Regions from separate parts of the Agromyces sp. NPDC056965 genome, predicted to be linked through region 2. Evidence: predicted binding sites of a transcription regulator. Region 2 holds the regulator's gene; the other holds the start of a gene.
What was found. Region 2 encodes HrcA, which represses chaperone genes, less so after heat shock. Its sites were predicted from a motif close to TTNGCACTCGNNNNNNNCGAGTGCNAA; they were not measured.

Region 1 (8,249 bases), on a different contig from region 2:
CTCGACGCAGCGCCGGGCGACGTCGTCGTCTCGATCGGCACGAGCGGTACGGTCTTCGCGGTGACGGATGCCGCCGTCGCCGATCCGTCCGGCACGGTCGCCGGTTTCGCGGACGCCACGGGGCGGCGCCTGCCGCTCATCGCGACGCTGAACGCCGCACGAGTGCTCGACGTGACCGCAGGGCTGCTCGGCGTCGGCCATGACGAACTCGGCAGGCTCGCCCTCGAGGCCGAGCCCGGGGCATCCGGAGCCGTGCTCGTGCCCTACTTCGAAGGCGAGCGGACTCCGAACCTCCCCGACGCGACGGCCTCGTTCTCGGGACTCACGCTCGAGAACACCACTCGCTCCTCGATCGCGAGGGCCGCCATCGAGGGGCTGCTCTGCGGACTCGCCGACGGCCTCGACGCCGTACGCGGGCAGGACGTCGAGGTGGCGCGAGTGCTGCTCATCGGCGGCGCGGCGCAGAACCCCGCCGTGCGACACGTCGCCGCCCAGGTCTTCGATGCCCCGGTCGTCGTGCCCGTGCCCGGCGAGTACGTCGCCGACGGCGCGGCACGGCAGGCGAGGTGGGCGCTCACCGGCGAACGCCCCGTGTGGCCGCTCGAGATCGACGCCGAGCTCGAGCGCCGGCCCTGCGCCGCGATCCGCGAGCAGTACGCCCGCGCACGGGCCTGACTCCGTCCGGACCCGGCCGCTCGAGATCATCGGAGACGACGATGGGCGCCTCCCCAGAGGGAGACGCCCATCGTGTGCTTCGCGAGGCGCGGACTAGAAGTCCATGCCACCCGTCGGGTCGCCGACCGGAGCGGCGTTCTTCTCGGGCTTGTCGGCGACGACGGCCTCGGTGGTGAGGAACAGGCCCGCGATCGACGCGGCGTTGAGCAGCGCGGAGCGGGTGACCTTCACCGGGTCGTTGATGCCGGCGGCGAGCATGTCGACGTACTCGCCGGTCGCGGCGTTGAGGCCCTGGCCGACCGGGAGGTTGCGCACGCGGTCGACCACGACGCCCGGCTCGAGGCCGGCGTTGAGGGCGATCTGCTTGAGCGGAGCGTCGATCGCGACGCGAACGATGTTCGCACCGGTCGCCTCGTCGCCCGAGAGCTCGAGCTTCTCGAAGGCGGTCTTGCCGGCCTGGATGAGGGCGACGCCACCACCGGCGACGATGCCCTCTTCGACGGCTGCCTTCGCGTTGCGGACGGCGTCCTCGATGCGGTGCTTGCGCTCCTTGAGCTCGACCTCGGTCGCCGCACCCGCCTTGATGACGGCGACGCCGCCGGCGAGCTTGGCGAGACGCTCCTGGAGCTTCTCGCGGTCGTAGTCGGAGTCGGTGTTCTCGATCTCCTTGCGGATCTGCGCGACGCGGCCGGCAATGGCCTCCTCGTCGCCGCCACCCTCGACGATGGTCGTCTCGTCCTTGGTGATGATGACCTTGCGAGCCGAGCCGAGCAGGTCGAGGGTGACGTTCTCGAGCTTGAGGCCGACCTCCTCGGAGATGACCTGGCCGCCGGTGAGGGTCGCGATGTCCTGCAGCTGCGCCTTGCGGCGGTCGCCGAAGCCGGGGGCCTTGACGGCGACCGACTTGAAGATGCCGCGGATCTTGTTGACGATCAGCGTCGCGAGTGCTTCGCCGTCGACGTCTTCCGCGATGATGAGGAGCTGCTTGCCGGTCTGGATGACCTTGTCGACGATCGGCAGCAGGTCCTTGATGTTCGAGACCTTGCCGTTGACGATCAGGATGTACGGGTCCTCGAAGACCGCTTCCTGACGCTCGGGGTCGGTGACGAAGTACGCCGACAGGTAGCCCTTGTCGAAGCGCATGCCCTCGGTCAGCTCGAGCTCGGTGCCGAAGGTGTTCGACTCCTCGACGGTGACGACGCCCTCCTTGCCGACCTTGTCGATCGCCTCGGCGATGAGCGCACCGATCTGCTCGTCGGCGGCGGAGATCGACGCCGTGGCGGCGATCTCTTCCTTCGTCTCGACGTCCTTCGCGTTGGCGAGGAGCTCGGCCTCGACGGCGCGGACGGCCTTCTCGATGCCGCGCTTCAGCGAGATGGGGTCGGCGCCTGCGGCGACGTTGCGGAGGCCCTCGCGCACGAGCGCCTGGGCGAGCACGACCGAGGTCGTGGTGCCGTCACCGGCGACGTCGTCGGTCTTCTTGGCGACCTCCTTGACGAGCTCGGCACCGATCTTCTCGTACGGGTCGTCGAGCTCGATCTCCTTGGCGATCGACACACCGTCGTTCGTGATCGTGGGTGCGCCCCACTTCTTCTCGAGCACGACGTTGCGTCCGCGCGGGCCGAGGGTCACCTTCACCGCGTCGGCGAGCGTGTTGAGGCCACGCTCGAGGCCACGACGGGCCTCCTCGTTGAAAGCAATGATCTTTGCCATGTGTTTCTCTCGTCCTTTCCCGGACGTCTTCAAAGATTCGTTGGGTTAGCACTCAAAACGAGTGAGTGCTAAATCGATTCTGGCACTCGACCGCCACGAGTGCAAGCGAGCCCAGACGCTGTCCGCTCAGGGCGTGAAGGTCGCCGAACCCTCGCTCGGCACGAGCTCGACCCACGTGGTGCCGGGAGCCAGCCGCAGCGGAGAGCCGTCGTCGGCGGTGAGGGTGATCGGCGATTCCGCGGCGCCCTTCGTCCACGTGCCGTGGGCCGTTCGCCCGGCAGCGGAGACCCAGGCTTCGCCCGAACCGATGAGGACGGTCTTCGGCACCTCGCCGTAGCTCCAGTCGATCGTGACGCGGAGGGTCACGACGTTCGTGGCGTGCACGCGCTCCCCCGATGCCTCGAGGTCGGGCGCCCCCTCCTGGGATCGGAGCCAGCCGGAGGTCGTGGCATCCCATTCCCAGGCGGGGAACCGGCCGTCGGAGAAGACGAGGTCGACGCGCGACGTCGGCGCCGCGGCGAGGGCCGGCGCCGCGAGCGGATCGGCCGTGCCGTAGGCGAACTGCACGGGCGGCGGCGCGAGCGAGGCATTGCGGGCGACGGCCTCGGCGGAGCGGAGGATCACGTCGTGCGGCCCCGGCCGCTCGTCGGCCCGGTAGAAGAGCCCGGTCTCGTCGAAGTCGAACACGATGTTGACGAGCGGCGTCGCCATCATCATCTCGACGAACTGCTCCTGACCACCCGAGTAGGCGATGATGCCGCCGAAGGGCGAGGCGATGTCGGGGTCCATGGGCCGGATGGATCGCACGGGTCCGACCTCGTCGGGGACATCCGAATGCCAGATCGCGACGTATCGGGTGAGGCCGCCCTCGACGAGTTCCTCGAACACGATGTCGGTGCGGTTCAGCGCGATCTGGGGGCGCGCCTCCTCGTGGTTGTCGATCTTCACCGCGAGCGACGGGTGTGCGAGCACGGCCGCCTCCGCCGGCGTTCCGCGCAGTGGAGCGAACGACACCGCCGACGTCGCGGCGTCGGCCGAGGGCCGAACCGGGGCCTCGCTCGGCGCTTCGTCGGGCTCGGGCGCCGATTGGCACGCGGTCAGCAGCAGCGCTGCCGCGACGAGCACGCCGATCCGCGCTCTCCGCTGCCGCGGAGCACGAACGACCTGCGCTCCCATGCGGCCAGCGTAGACCTGCGCATCGTCGCAGGTGCGAGAACGCGCCGCCGCGTCGGCGGCGCGCCCCGCGAATCGAGGTCAGGCCGGGCGGACGCCTTCGGCCTGCGGTCCCTTCGAGCCCGTGCCGACCTCGAAGACGACCTGCTGGCCCTCCTCGAGGACCTTGTATCCCGACATGTCGATCGCGGAGTAGTGGACGAAGACGTCCTGGCCACCCTCGTCGACCGTGATGAATCCATAGCCCTTTTCAGCGTTGAACCACTTGACGGTTCCGTTCGCCATGCGTTGCTCCCATGTTGCCGTGTCCGATCAGCACGCGCCCGTGGCCTGTGCCGGACCGCTCACGCCGGCGCAGGGTGCCAGGGACGGAACCGTGCGCTCGAGCTTCCGAGCGGCCGAAACCAGATACTCACGACTGGACGTTCCCGCACAAGGGCCTGCGGCGCGGAGCCGATATCGGAATGGCAACGATTCGCGGCCACGGCCAGCGTGGGCGTGCAGCGCGCGGTCAGCCCGCGGTGGCGGTCGCGTAGTCGGAGCCCAGTACGACCACGAGCTGGTTCCCGGTGGCGGCGAACTGGTCGGACACCCGCACATCGGCCTCGGGCAGGAACTGCGCGACGCCGCGGGCGGCTCCCTCGAGCTCGGGCGTCGCGTAGTACACGACCGTCTCGGTCAACGTGTCGTCGCTCGCGTTGGCCGTCGATGCCACGGGAACCCCGTTGGCGGTCAGCGTCTCGGCGGCCTTCGCTGCGAGCCCGGCCGTGGCCGTTCCGTTCAGCACGAGCACCGGGATGTCGGGTGCGATCACGGGCTCGGCGGTGACGACCGGCGTCGCACTCGGGGTCGAGACCGGGGCGTCCCCGAAGTTCAGTCGGTCGTTGAAGAGCATGACGCCGCCGATTCCGACCGCGACGAGCACGACCGTCGCCAGCGCCGCCCAGCCGAAGGTGATCCACCCGGCGCCCCGGCGAGCCGGCGCTCGGTGCGCACCGACACGGTCGATGCCGTGCGGGATCGAGTCGAAACGATCGCGGGGGAACTTCTGCGCCATGGGTCCAGTCGTCTGTCGGGGCCGCGCTCAGTCGAGCGATCGGCCGATCGAGAGCGAACGACGCGTTCGCGCCGCCGCGCGGGCCGCACGCATCCGCTGCAGCCGCTTGACGAGCATCGGATCGTGCCGCAGCGCCGCGGGTGAATCGAGGAGCTCGCCGAGGATCCGATAGTAGCGGGCCGCCGAGATGCCGAACTCGTCGCGGATCGCCTCAGCCTTCGCGCCGGGATGCTGCCAGGCACGAGCCTCGAAGGCGAGCACCCGCTCGTCGCGCTCGTCGAGCGCCGAATCGGCGGGGCGGTGCGGCAGGCGCTCGGCGCTCATCCCAATCCTCCCGTCGAGGCGAGCCGGATGCACCGCCTGCAGGTCATCCTAGACACCGACGCCTCCGCGGGAGCCGAGTGGCGACGGCGTGTGCCGGCGAGGGCCCGATGGAACACGGGGGCACGACGCCGCGTTGCACCCCGTGTCGGACCCCGCGTGCAGACCTGCGACCATGGAGGGGCACCGACGCGAGCACTGAGAGGACGCTTCATGGCGTACAACGTGGACAAGACCGACGACGAGTGGCGCGCCGAGCTCGGCGACGAGCAGTACGCCGTGCTCCGCGAGGCGGCGACCGAGCGCCCGTGGACGGGCGAGCTCCTCGACGAGGAGCGGGCCGGCGTCTATTCGTGCGCCGCCTGCGGTGCCGAGCTGTTCAAGAGCGGCACGAAGTTCGACTCGGGTTGCGGGTGGCCGAGCTTCTACGAGTCGGTGCGGCCCGAGGCCGTCCAGCTCATCGAGGACTCCTCGCTCGGCATGGTGCGCACCGAGGTGCGCTGCGCGAACTGCGGATCGCACCTGGGCCACGTCTTCCCCGACGGCTTCGGGACCCCGACCGGCGACCGCTACTGCATGAACTCGATCGCCCTCGACTTCTCCGCCGAGTCCTGAGTGTCGTCGCCCGTCCGGGAGGCGATGCTCGCCCGGCGCTCGTCGCCGAAGGTCGCGGATGCCGCACCCGACGACGCGGAGATCGTGACCCTGCTCGAAGCAGCCGGCCGGGTCGCCGACCACGCCTCGCTGCGCCCGTGGCGGTTCATCGCCCTGCGCGGCGACGCGCGGAACCGACTGGGTGACGCACTCGCCGCGGCCGCGGGCCTCGACGGCGAGCACGGCGCCCGCCTCGCGGCGAAGCCCCTGCGAGCACCGCTGCTGCTCGCGATCGTCGCGGTGACGACCCCGCACTTCAAGGTCCCCGCCTGGGAGCAGGAGGCCGTCGCGGCTGGCGTCGCCCACCAGTTGAGCCTGCTCCTCGACGACGCCGGGTGGGGCGTCATGTGGCGCTCCGGGCCGCACACGCGGCATCCGCTCGTCGCAGAGATGCACGGCCTCGCCGACGGCGAGCGACTGCTGGGCTGGCTCTACGTCGGCGGCGTGCACGACGGCACGCGATCCGACCGCGGCCCCGAGGTCGGTGCCGCGTCGAGGTTCAGCTCCCTCCCGTGACCTCTGCGGGCGCCAGCGCGTGCTTGCGACGCCCCCAGCGGACCGAGGCGATCACCACCGCGATGAGCGCGAGCACGGTGCCGCCGATCGTCGCGATGTCGACGGGGCGGTCGGCGGTGGGCAGCAGCAGGTCGAGGGCGAGCGCCGCGACGAGCTGCCCCGCCACGCCGCAGAGGGCGAGCAGCAGCACGCCGAGTCGGCGCACGAGCATCGCCTGCCCGGCGATGAAGATGCAGCCGAGCGCCCCACCGGCGTAGAGCCAGGGCTCAGCGGGCAGCGCATCGGGCCATCCGGCGGATGCCGCGTGCACGAGCATCACGACGACGAGCGCCGCCGTGCCCACGGCGAAGTTGAACACCGTCGCCGTGAGTGCGCTGTCGGCGACGGACTTCACCCGGCCGTTGACCGCCTGCTGCCACGAAGCGCCGATGCCGGCGATGAACGGCAGCACCATGAGCAGGATCGGGGCATCGCCCGCGAGCTGCGCCGACACCGCCCAGCCGATCGCCGCGAGTGCGAGCACGGCGCCGACGACACGGGTCGCGCTGAGCGGCCGGCGCCCGCCCGGGCCGAGCCCGATGAGGTCGAACACGATGCCGCCGACCGTCTGACCCGCGACGATCGCGATGGTGAACAGCGCGACGCCGATGACGCCGACCGAGAGCCCCTGCGTCGTCACGAACCACGCGCCGGCGAGTCCGCCGAGCACCATCCACCACGGGAGGGTGCGGCCGCGCAGTGCGCCGACGACCCTCGCGAGCCCCGCTCGGCCCGGCTTCCACATGGGGAGCACGATGAGCAGGATGACGAGCCCGCTGCCGAAGGAGATCGCCGCGGCGACGAACGGGTCGTCGAGCGCGAGCGCGAGCTGCCCGTTGACACGCGACTGCAGCGCGGTGCCGGCGCCGAACAGCAGGGCGAGCACGAGCGCGATCCAGATCGGGAGGCGCGACTGCTCGAGATGGTGGTGGTGATGCGCCTCGGTGCCCGCGGAGCTCGGGAGCGGAGTCCCGCCGGCGTCCGGCGCATCCCCGGATCTGGACGGATTCTGGTCGGATCCCACGTGTTGCATCCCTCTGATTCCCGCGACTCCTCGCGCCGTCCCGCCGGAACGGCGAGGAGATGGCGGCTCGACGTGCGAGCGGCCCGTCCTAGCGTACGCGCGCAACCGGGCCGGCTCCGTCGGCACCTCCGAATGGGGGCTTGCGGACGGCTGTTCCGGGGTCAACAATATGTCGCGTCGACGACGCTCTTCATCGTTGATCGGTGGAACCGGGGCGGCTCGTGATGGAAACCGTCGCCACCTTCATCGTGGGGTTCGCACCCGGGTTCACCAGCTACTGCCACAAGCGGGAGAACCATCATGGCGATCACAACCACTCACGACGTCGTCGACCTCATCCCCGTTGACACCGGGTTGTGGCGAGTCTGCGACACCCGATTCGAAGAGGGGCGCAGCCGCCGGATCATCGGGTACCTCGATCACCGGGGCGAGGGGTACGAGATGCTGTGGATGCGCCCCAGACCCGGGGTGATCCGGCGCTACGACACCTTCGACGACGCGGTGCGAGCGGTGCGGATCCGGCTCGAGCACACCGCCTGATCCGCCGCGAAGCGCCTCATCGATCCAAGCGGAGCCGGCACGTTGTGGAGCCGGCTGCGGGACTCGAACCCGCAACCACCGCTTTACAAGAGCGGTGCGCTACCAATTGCGCCAAGCCGGCGAGGGGATGCCTCGAGGACATCCTACCGATCGCCGGCCGGCGGCCGGGCATGGCGCGGACGTCGCGGAACGGACGAAGGCCCGGCACTCGGCCGGGCCTTCGAAACGGTCTCGCGCGTTACGGCGCCGGGGTGGGCGTCGGCGAGGGGGTCGACGTCGACTCGGAGAACGCCTCTCCGGTCGCCTGCAGCACGAACGACTGGAACTCGGCCGGGTCGGTGAGGGAGCCCTCGTACTGCTTGCCGTTCACGAGCACCGTGGGGGTTCCCTTGATGGCCTCGAGGTCGGAGTTCGGCACCGGTTCGTTCAGGGCGCGAGTCGTGGCATCCTGCACCCACTTCTTGAAGGTGGTGTCGTCGATGCACTGCTCGATCGTCGACAGCGAGCTCACGCCCGCCTCCTTCGCGAGCGCCTTGA
Region 2 (8,249 bases):
AGGAGCGAGCGCACCGAGCGCTGGATCGACCCGGTGCCGTGGCAGATGTCGCACGTGACGGGCGAGGTGCCCGGCTGGCAGCACGAGCCGTGGCACGTCTCGCACGTCACCGCGGTGTCGACCTCGATGTCGCGGTGGGTGCCGAAGATGACCTCGTCGAGGCCGACCTCCACGCGCAGCAGCGCGTCCTGACCGCGTTCACGACGCGACCTGGGACCGCGACTCTGCTGGCCGGCCCCGAAGAAGGTCTCGAAGATGTCGCCGAAGCCGCCGAAGTTCTGGCCGCCGCCGAAGCCGCCCTGGTCGCCGAGGTCGTACTGCTGGCGCTGCTTCGGGTCGGAGAGCACGTCGTAGGCGTGCGTGACCGACTTGAACCGCTCGGATGCCTCGGCGCCCGGGTTGACGTCGGGGTGGAGTTCGCGCGCGAGGCGACGGTACGCCTTCTTGATCTCATCGGGTGTGGCGTCGTGGGAGACGCCGAGGACCTCGTAGTGGTCGGCCACGGAGGGCTTGTCCTTTCGATTGCCGGATGCCGGTCGCGTGCGACGGGCGGCGGGTTCAGTTCTCGCCGAGCGTTCGGGAGAGGTAACGGGCGACGGCGCGAACGGCCGCCATGCTGTGGGAGTAGTCCATGCGGGTGGGTCCGACGATGCCGAGGCGCGAGATGTCGCGGCCCGGGATCGCGAAGGCGCTCGAGACGACCGAGGTCTCGCCGAGGCCGAACGAGGCGTTCTCCCGGCCGATGCGCACCGTGACGGCGTGCTCGTCGGCCGCCATCTCGCCGAAGAGCTTCAGCAGCACCACCTGTTCTTCGATGGCCTCGATCACGCCGAGGATCGAGCCGGCGAAGTCCTGCTCGGTGCGCACGAGGTTCGCAGCGCCTGCGACGACGAGGCGGTCCTGGCGCTGCGCGCGCGCCTGCTCGGCGAGCGTCACGGCGAGCGTGTGCAGCACCGCGGCGTGATGGGGGTCGACGTTGTCGATCTCACCCGACAGCGCGTCAGCGGCATCCGCCATCGCGCGACCGCCCGCGATCTCGTTCAGTCGCACCCGAAGGGAGTCGAGCGTCTTCTCGTCGACCGGCTGCTCGAGCTCGGCGAGTCGCTGCTCGACCTGCCCGGAGTCCGTGATGAGGATGCAGAGCACGCGTTCGGGTGCGAGCGAGATGAGCTCGACGTGGCGCACGCGGGCGCTGCCGAAGCTCGGGTACTGCACGACCGCGAGCTGATTGGTGAGCTGCGCGATGAGTCGCACGGTGCGGGCGAGCAGCTCGTCGAGGTCGCTCGATTCGCCGAGGAACGTCTCGATCGCCTGCCGCTGGGCACCGCTCAGCGGGCGCACGTCGGTGAGCTGGTCGACGAAGACGCGGTAGCCCTTGTCGGTCGGGATGCGGCCCGACGAGGTGTGCGGGGCCGCGATCAGCTCCTCTTCTTCGAGCAATGCCATGTCGTTGCGGATCGTCGCCGCGGAGACGCCGAAGGCGTGCCGTTCGACGATCGACTTCGAGCCGACGGGTTCGCGCGACGCGACGTAGTCCTGCACGATCGCGCGCAGAACCGCGAGGCTGCGTTCGGAGACCATGTCCTCGCTTCCCTCCAGCGTTTAGCACTCGTTCTGACTGAGTGCTAATCATATCGCGACATCCCGTGTCGAGGCCGTTGCCAGCCGCAAGGCGCGGCGCTAGCTTATGGGTACCCCCCGCGAGTCACCCCCTTGCCTGCGATACCCGTCGCGCGAGATGCGGTTCATCTGAGAGCCCCCGAAAGGCACGCCCCATGACCGACCCCAACGCCCCTGCCCCCGATTCCGACGGCCGGCCCACGCCGCCCCCGCCCGCTGCACCGCAGCCGACCGCCGCTGCGCCCCTCTCGCAGGAGCAGGACGTGCAGTGGGGGTCCTTCGCCCACCTCGGCGGCGTGCTCGGGTTCCTTCCCGCGCTCGTCATCTGGCTCGTCTTCAAAGACCGCGGCTCGTTCACGAACACCGAGGCCAAAGAGGCGCTGAACTTCCAGATCACGATCCTCATCGGCTACGTGGTGGGCTGGATCCTGACCTTCATCCTCATCGGCGTCCTCGTCGTGTGGGCCGCCTGGATCGTCAGCGTCGTCTTCTCGATCATCGCCTTCCTCAAGGCGAAGGACGGTCAGCACTACCGCTACCCGTTCGCCATCCGCCTCATCAAGTAGGCACTCGGTGCGGAGCGCGCCGAGAGAATTCCTCACTCGTCGTGCTCCGCTGTGCCAGCATGGAGTGTTTCGAACCTCGCCCGTCGGGCGACGAGACCGAATCTCGCCCTCGGGCGAGCCGACCAAGGAGACATCATGTCCGACGCCACCCCTCCTCCCCCGCCGCCCTCGAACCCCTACCAGCAGCCGGGCCAGCAGCTCAGCCCCTCCGACGAGAAGCTCTGGGCGACGCTCATCCACATCGGCGGCATCTTCTTCAGCTTCGTGCCGGCCCTCATCGGCTACCTGATCCTGAAGGACAAGGGACCGTTCGTGCGCGCGCACACCGCGACCGCACTGAACTTCCAGATCACGATGGCCATCGCCTACGTGGTCAGCTACGTCCTCTGGCTGGTCGTCATCGGCTGGTTCATCACCATCGCGATCGGCATCGTCGTGATCGTCTTCAGCATCATCGCCGCGGTGAAGGCCAACCAGGGCCAGCCCTACACCTACCCGCTCTCGATCAAGTTCGTGAGCTGAGCTCCGACGATTCGTCGAGCAGGCGCCTGACCACGGCGTCCGCGAGCAGCCGCCCTCTCCTGGTGAGTGTCACCACTCCCGAGAGGGCGGCTTTCGCGTCCACCAGCTCATCGGCGATGAGCCCGGCGACCGCATGGCGGCCACCTGCATGCAACGAGTCGACGGAGATGCCCTCGCGAATGCGGGTGAGCAGCAGCACGCGCTCGACCTCGCGGGTCGGGGCATCGAGCGTCTCGCGCCCGACCGCCGGCGAGACGCCCGCGGTCACCCGATCGGCATAGGCCGAGGGGTGCTTCGCGTTCCACCACCGCACACCGCCGACGTGGCTGTGCGCACCGGGACCGACGCCCCACCAGTCGTCGCCACGCCAGTATCCGAGGTTGTGCCGTGACCGGTGCGAGGCATCCGTCGCCCAGTTGCTGACCTCGTACCAGTCGTATCCCGCCGCCGCGAGCAGCTCGTCGGCCAGTTCGTACATGTCGGCCTCGAGGTCGTCGTCGGGCTGCGCGAGCTCGCCCCGGCGGATCTGCCGGGCGAGCTTCGTCCCTTCCTCGACGATGAGCGCGTAGGCGCTCACGTGGTCGGGGCGCTCGGCGACGACGGCCTCGACGCTGCGGCGCCAGTCGTCGATCGACTCGCCCGGCGTGCCGTAGATCAGGTCGAGGCTGACGTCGAGGCCCGCCTCGCGGGCCCAGCGCACGACGAGCGGCACCCGCGCCGGATCGTGGGTGCGGTCGAGCGCGGCGAGCACGTGCGGCACCGCCGACTGCATGCCGAACGAGACCCGGGTGAATCCGCCCTCGGCGAGGCGCACGAGGTCGTCGGGCCCGACCGAGTCGGGGTTCGCCTCGGTCGTGACCTCGGCGCCGGGCTCGAATCCGAACTCGTCGCGCACCGCACCGAGCATGCGCACGAGGTCGTCGGCCGGCAGCAGGGTCGGCGTGCCGCCGCCGAAGAAGACGGTCGACGCTGGGCGGGCGGGCACGGCGGATGCCTCGAGCATCTGCCGCGACATCCGGATCTCGGCGATCGCGTGGTCGGCGTAGTCGACCTGGCGCGCGCCCCGCAGTTCGTCGGACGTGTACGTGTTGAAGTCGCAGTACCCGCAGCGCACCCGGCAGAACGGCACGTGCAGGTAGACGCCGAAGGCGCGGTCGCCGGCTCCGACGGCAGCCGAGGCCGGCAGCAGACCGTCGGCGGGCGCAGGGTCGCCGAGCGGCAGGGCGGATGCCACGACTAGACGCCGCCGGCGGGGTGCAGCGCCCGCAGCTCGAGTCGCGTGAGCTCACGGCGACGCTTGCGCTGCATCGGCGCGGTCACTCCGCTCGTGGCGAAGATCGATCGGATGGTAAGCCACACGGTGTCGTCGTCGCGATGTTCGACGATGAAGGACTCCTCGCCGCTCTCGGGGCCATCGGCGGTCGTGCCGTAGGCGAAGCCGATGCGCTCGGGCTCGTCGATCACGTAGACGATGAGCACCGGCACCTGTTCGGCGCCGAACCGCTTCTTGCGCTCGAGCGTCGCCGTCATCCCGGCGGCGATGTAGGGGGTGCCGTCGGCGCCGAAGCGCTCCTCGATGCGCGGCGCCGGCTGCTCGGTGAGCGGCGCGCCCTCGGCGTCGTAGACGATGCCCGGGTACTGGGCGCCGGTGCCGGTCGAGATCTCGGAGACCTCGAAGCCCGACCCGCGCTGGATGCCCCACGTCATGAGGGACTCCGCTGCGCGCTCGAAGCGCTCGAGCCCCGAGCCGAGACGCACCGCGTCTTCAGCCGGGCGGTAGCCGGCCGGCGGGTAGCGGAGCAGATCGGGCGCGAGGGTCGCCCCGATGGCGCCGTACGTGACCGACTGGTCGGTGAAGGTGCTTCGGCGGGTCATCCGTGGGCCTTTCCTGTGGTGCGGCGCCTGCCGGGCGCGCGCGTCTGATGCGACGCAGGCTCGACAGGCATCGTTCGATTCTACGGACGTCGCCTGTGATCGCTCTGGTGATGACGTGAATCCGCGGGTGCTCCGGGGCGCTCAGCGTTCGACGACGGCCGATTCGAGCAGCGAGAGCGTCGCGGCATCCGCGTCGAGTTGGGCGCGAACGCCGAGCGGCAACGGCAGGTTCGGCGGGTTGTGGCCGATCTCGAGATTCGCCAGCACCGGGATGTCGCGGTCGCCGAGCACGTCGAGCACGATCTCGCGCAGCCCTGGGCCGCCATCGGTGACCTCGATGTCGGCGACGGGGCCGACGAGCATGCCTGCGATGCGGTCGAGGATGCCTGCATGACGGAGCACGTGCAGGTCGTTCCAGACCATGGAGGTCGAGGTGTTGACGTCCTCCCAGAAGAGGATCGCGCCGTCGAAGCGTTCGATCGGCAGCGCGAACGGCGTCGCCTGCAGGCGCACGAGGCGGTTCAGGAGGCCGCCGAGCAGCGGGCCCACCGCATGGCCGCCGTTCCAACGTCCCCACTCGGTGTCGGACGGCAGCAGGCCGACCGGCGAGGTGCTCATGAGCAGCCGGCTCGAGATGTCGGCGAGTTCCTGCCGCCGTTCGGCGCCGGTGCCCTGCCATTCGCCGTACCCGAACGTCACCAGATCACCGTGCACCCCCACGAGCCCCGTGCGGGCGTGCAGCGCGAGCAGCACGACGTCGATGTCGCTGAAGCCGATCACGGGCTTGGGGTCGGCCTCGACGGCCGCAGAGTCGATCAGGTCGAGGTAGCTCAGGGTCATGCGACCGCCTGAGAGGGCGAAGATCGCGCGAACCTCGGGGTCGCGGAGCAGCCGGTTGAACTCCCCCGCGAGTTCGGCGGGCGTCGCCGCGCCCCACCACCAGTGGCGCCCAGCTTCGACGAGCGGTGAGAACTGCACGACGAAACCGAGCCCCTCGAGTTCGGCGACGCCGCGCCGGAAGAGCGCCTCCTCCTCGGCGTCGAGTCCTCCCGAGAGCGCCGCCACGGCGACGATGTCGCCGGGTCGCAACGCCTGCGGACGCAGCATCCGGACCATGCCCAGCCCCTTTCGGGGTGAAGTCGACCGCCCGACGCGGCCAGCGCTTCACCCGCCGGCGACCACGCTAGCGCGCGGCACCGTCGGCGTCGATGGCACGGGCGCCAGTCTTCGAGAATGGAGACATGGCAGACACCACTCCTCGCATCGGCAGCTCAGGCCTCAGTCACGTCACCTTCATCGTCACCGACCTCGACCGCATGCAGACGATCCTCACGCGAGTGCTCGGGGCGGTGCGCGTGTACGACAGCGGCGCCGAGACGTTCTCGCTCTCGGAGGAGCGCTTCTTCCTCGTCGGTGATGAGCCGACTGCGACGTGGGTCGCGATCATGCAGGGCGACGGCGGGCTTCCGCGCTCGTACAACCATGTCGCGTTCCAGGTCGACGCCGGTGCACTCGACGAACTGCGTCGAGTGATCGATTCGCTCGGCCTCGAGCAACGCCCGCCGCGCTCACGTGTCGCGGGCGAGGGCGAGTCGATCTACTTCTACGACGACGACGCGCATCTCTTCGAGCTGCACACCGGTTCGCTTCGCGAGCGCCTCAGCGCATACGCGCCGGCGACTCCGCCGAGGTAGGACCCGAAGGCTACTTCTTGTCCTTCTTCTCGACGTCGCCCGAGAGCGCGGCGATGAACGCCTCTTGGGGGACCTCGACGCGACCGACCATCTTCATGCGCTTCTTGCCCTCCTTCTGCTTCTCGAGGAGCTTGCGCTTGCGGCTGATGTCACCGCCGTAGCACTTGGCCAGAACGTCTTTCCGCATCGCACGGATCGACTCGCGCGCGATGATGCGGGCGCCGATCGCAGCCTGGATGGGCACCTCGAACTGCTGGCGCGGGATGAGTTCGCGGAGGCGGCCGGTCATGAGCACGCCGTAGGCGTAGGCCTTGTCGCGGTGCACGATCGCGCTGAACGCGTCGACCTGCTCGCCCTGCAGCAGGATGTCGACCTTCACGAGGTCGGCGGCCTGGTCGCCAGTGGGCTCGTAGTCGAGCGAGGCGTAGCCGGCGGTCTTCGACTTCAGCTGGTCGAAGAAGTCGAAGACGATCTCGCCGAGCGGGATGTTGTAGCGGATCTCGACGCGGTCCTCGCCGAGGTACTCCATGCCGATGAGCGAGCCGCGACGCGACTGGCAGAGCTCCATGATCGTGCCGACGTAGTCCTTGGGCGCGAGGATCGCGGCGCGAACCATGGGCTCGCGCACCTCGACGATCTTCGCCCCGGTCGGGAACTCGCTCGGGTTCGTGACGGTGACGGTCTTCTTGTCTTCGGTCGTCACCTCGTAGATCACCGACGGCGCGGTGGCGATGAGGTCGAGCCCGAACTCGCGCTCGAGGCGCTCGGTCACGATCTCGAGGTGCAGCAGGCCGAGGAAGCCGCAGCGGAACCCGAAGCCGAGCGCGACGGACGTCTCGGGCTCGTAGACGAGCGCGGCGTCCGAGAGCTTCAGCTTGTCGAGCGCCTCGCGGAGCTCGGGGTAGTCGCTGCCGTCGATCGGGTAGAGACCCGAGAAGACCATGGGCAGCGGCTCGGTGTAGCCGGGCAGCGCCTCGGTCGCGGGCTTGGCCGCCGTCGTGACGGTGTCGCCGACCTTCGACTGGCGCACGTCCTTCACGCCGGTGATCAGGTAGCCGACCTCGCCGATGCCGAGGCCCTTCGACGGAGTCGGCTCGGGCGCGCTCACGCCGATCTCGAGGATCTCGTGGGTCGCCTTCGTCGACATCATCTGAATGCGCTCGCGCGGCTTCAGGTGGCCGTCGATCATGCGCACGTACGTCACGACGCCGCGGTAGCTGTCGTAGACGGAGTCGAAGATCATCGCGCGCGCCGGAGCATCCGCATCGCCGACCGGGGCCGGAATGCGCTCGACGACGCGGTCGAGCAGCTCCTCGACGCCGACGCCGGTCTTGCCCGAGACCTTGAGCACGTCGTCGGGCGAACCGCCGATGAGGTCGGCGAGCTCCTTCGCGTACTTCTCGGGCTCTGCGGCCGGAAGGTCGATCTTGTTCAGCACCGGGATGATCTCGAGGTCGTTCTCGAGCGCCAGGTAGAGGTTCGCGAGCGTCTGGGCCTCGATGCCCTGCGCCGCGTCGACGAGGAGGATCGCACCTTCGCACGCCGCGAGCGAGCGGGAGACCTCGTAGCTGAAGTCGACGTGCCCCGGGGTGTCGATCATGTTCAGCGCGTACGAGGCGCCCTCGACCTGCCATGGCATGCGCACGGCCTGGCTCTTGATCGTGATGCCGCGCTCACGCTCGATGTCCATGCGATCGAGGTACTGCGCGCGCATGTCTCGATCGCTCACGACGCCGGTGATACCGAGCATGCGGTCGGCGAGCGTGGACTTGCCGTGGTCGATGTGCGCGATGATGCAGAAGTTGCGGATCAGCGCGGGGTCGGTGGCAGCAGGCACCGGCGGGTTCGTGGCTCTCGGGGACATCCTGACGATTCTCCCATGACTTCGCTTCAGACTTTCGACGGATGCCTCGCGGCGCGCCCCCGGACTACGCTCGGAGCATCATGGCGGTCATCCAGATTCCGAGCGAAC

Region 1: groL (chaperonin GroEL) is a predicted target of HrcA. The motif match lies at 2,434-2,460, and genes of this name have one in related genera.

The regions. Positions count from the first base shown of each region.
Region 1 is NZ_JBHURI010000110.1:2,016-10,264, reverse strand. It holds gene ACFTQE_RS18810 (FGGY family carbohydrate kinase) at 1-675, shown strand, start outside; gene groL (chaperonin GroEL) at 769-2,388, opposite strand; gene ACFTQE_RS18800 (DUF3048 domain-containing protein) at 2,515-3,564, opposite strand; gene ACFTQE_RS18795 (cold-shock protein) at 3,643-3,846, opposite strand; gene ACFTQE_RS18790 (LytR C-terminal domain-containing protein) at 4,073-4,618, opposite strand; gene ACFTQE_RS18785 (DUF3263 domain-containing protein) at 4,646-4,942, opposite strand; gene msrB (peptide-methionine (R)-S-oxide reductase MsrB) at 5,153-5,554, shown strand; gene ACFTQE_RS18775 (nitroreductase) at 5,555-6,109, shown strand; gene ACFTQE_RS18770 (DMT family transporter) at 6,093-7,172, opposite strand; gene ACFTQE_RS18765 (hypothetical protein) at 7,473-7,712, shown strand; tRNA gene ACFTQE_RS18760 (tRNA-Thr) at 7,758-7,833, opposite strand; gene ACFTQE_RS18755 (DsbA family protein) at 7,951-8,249, opposite strand, start outside.
Region 2 is NZ_JBHURI010000040.1:11,797-20,045, forward strand. It holds gene dnaJ (molecular chaperone DnaJ) at 1-503, opposite strand, end outside; gene hrcA (heat-inducible transcriptional repressor HrcA) at 559-1,581, opposite strand; gene ACFTQE_RS11670 (DUF4870 domain-containing protein) at 1,776-2,186, shown strand; gene ACFTQE_RS11675 (DUF4870 domain-containing protein) at 2,322-2,708, shown strand; gene hemW (radical SAM family heme chaperone HemW) at 2,692-3,942, opposite strand; gene ACFTQE_RS11685 (DUF1990 family protein) at 3,945-4,583, opposite strand; gene ACFTQE_RS11690 (LD-carboxypeptidase) at 4,725-5,699, opposite strand; gene fosX (FosX/FosE/FosI family fosfomycin resistance hydrolase) at 5,825-6,277, shown strand; gene lepA (translation elongation factor 4) at 6,288-8,141, opposite strand; gene ACFTQE_RS11705 (sensor histidine kinase) at 8,222-8,249, shown strand, end outside.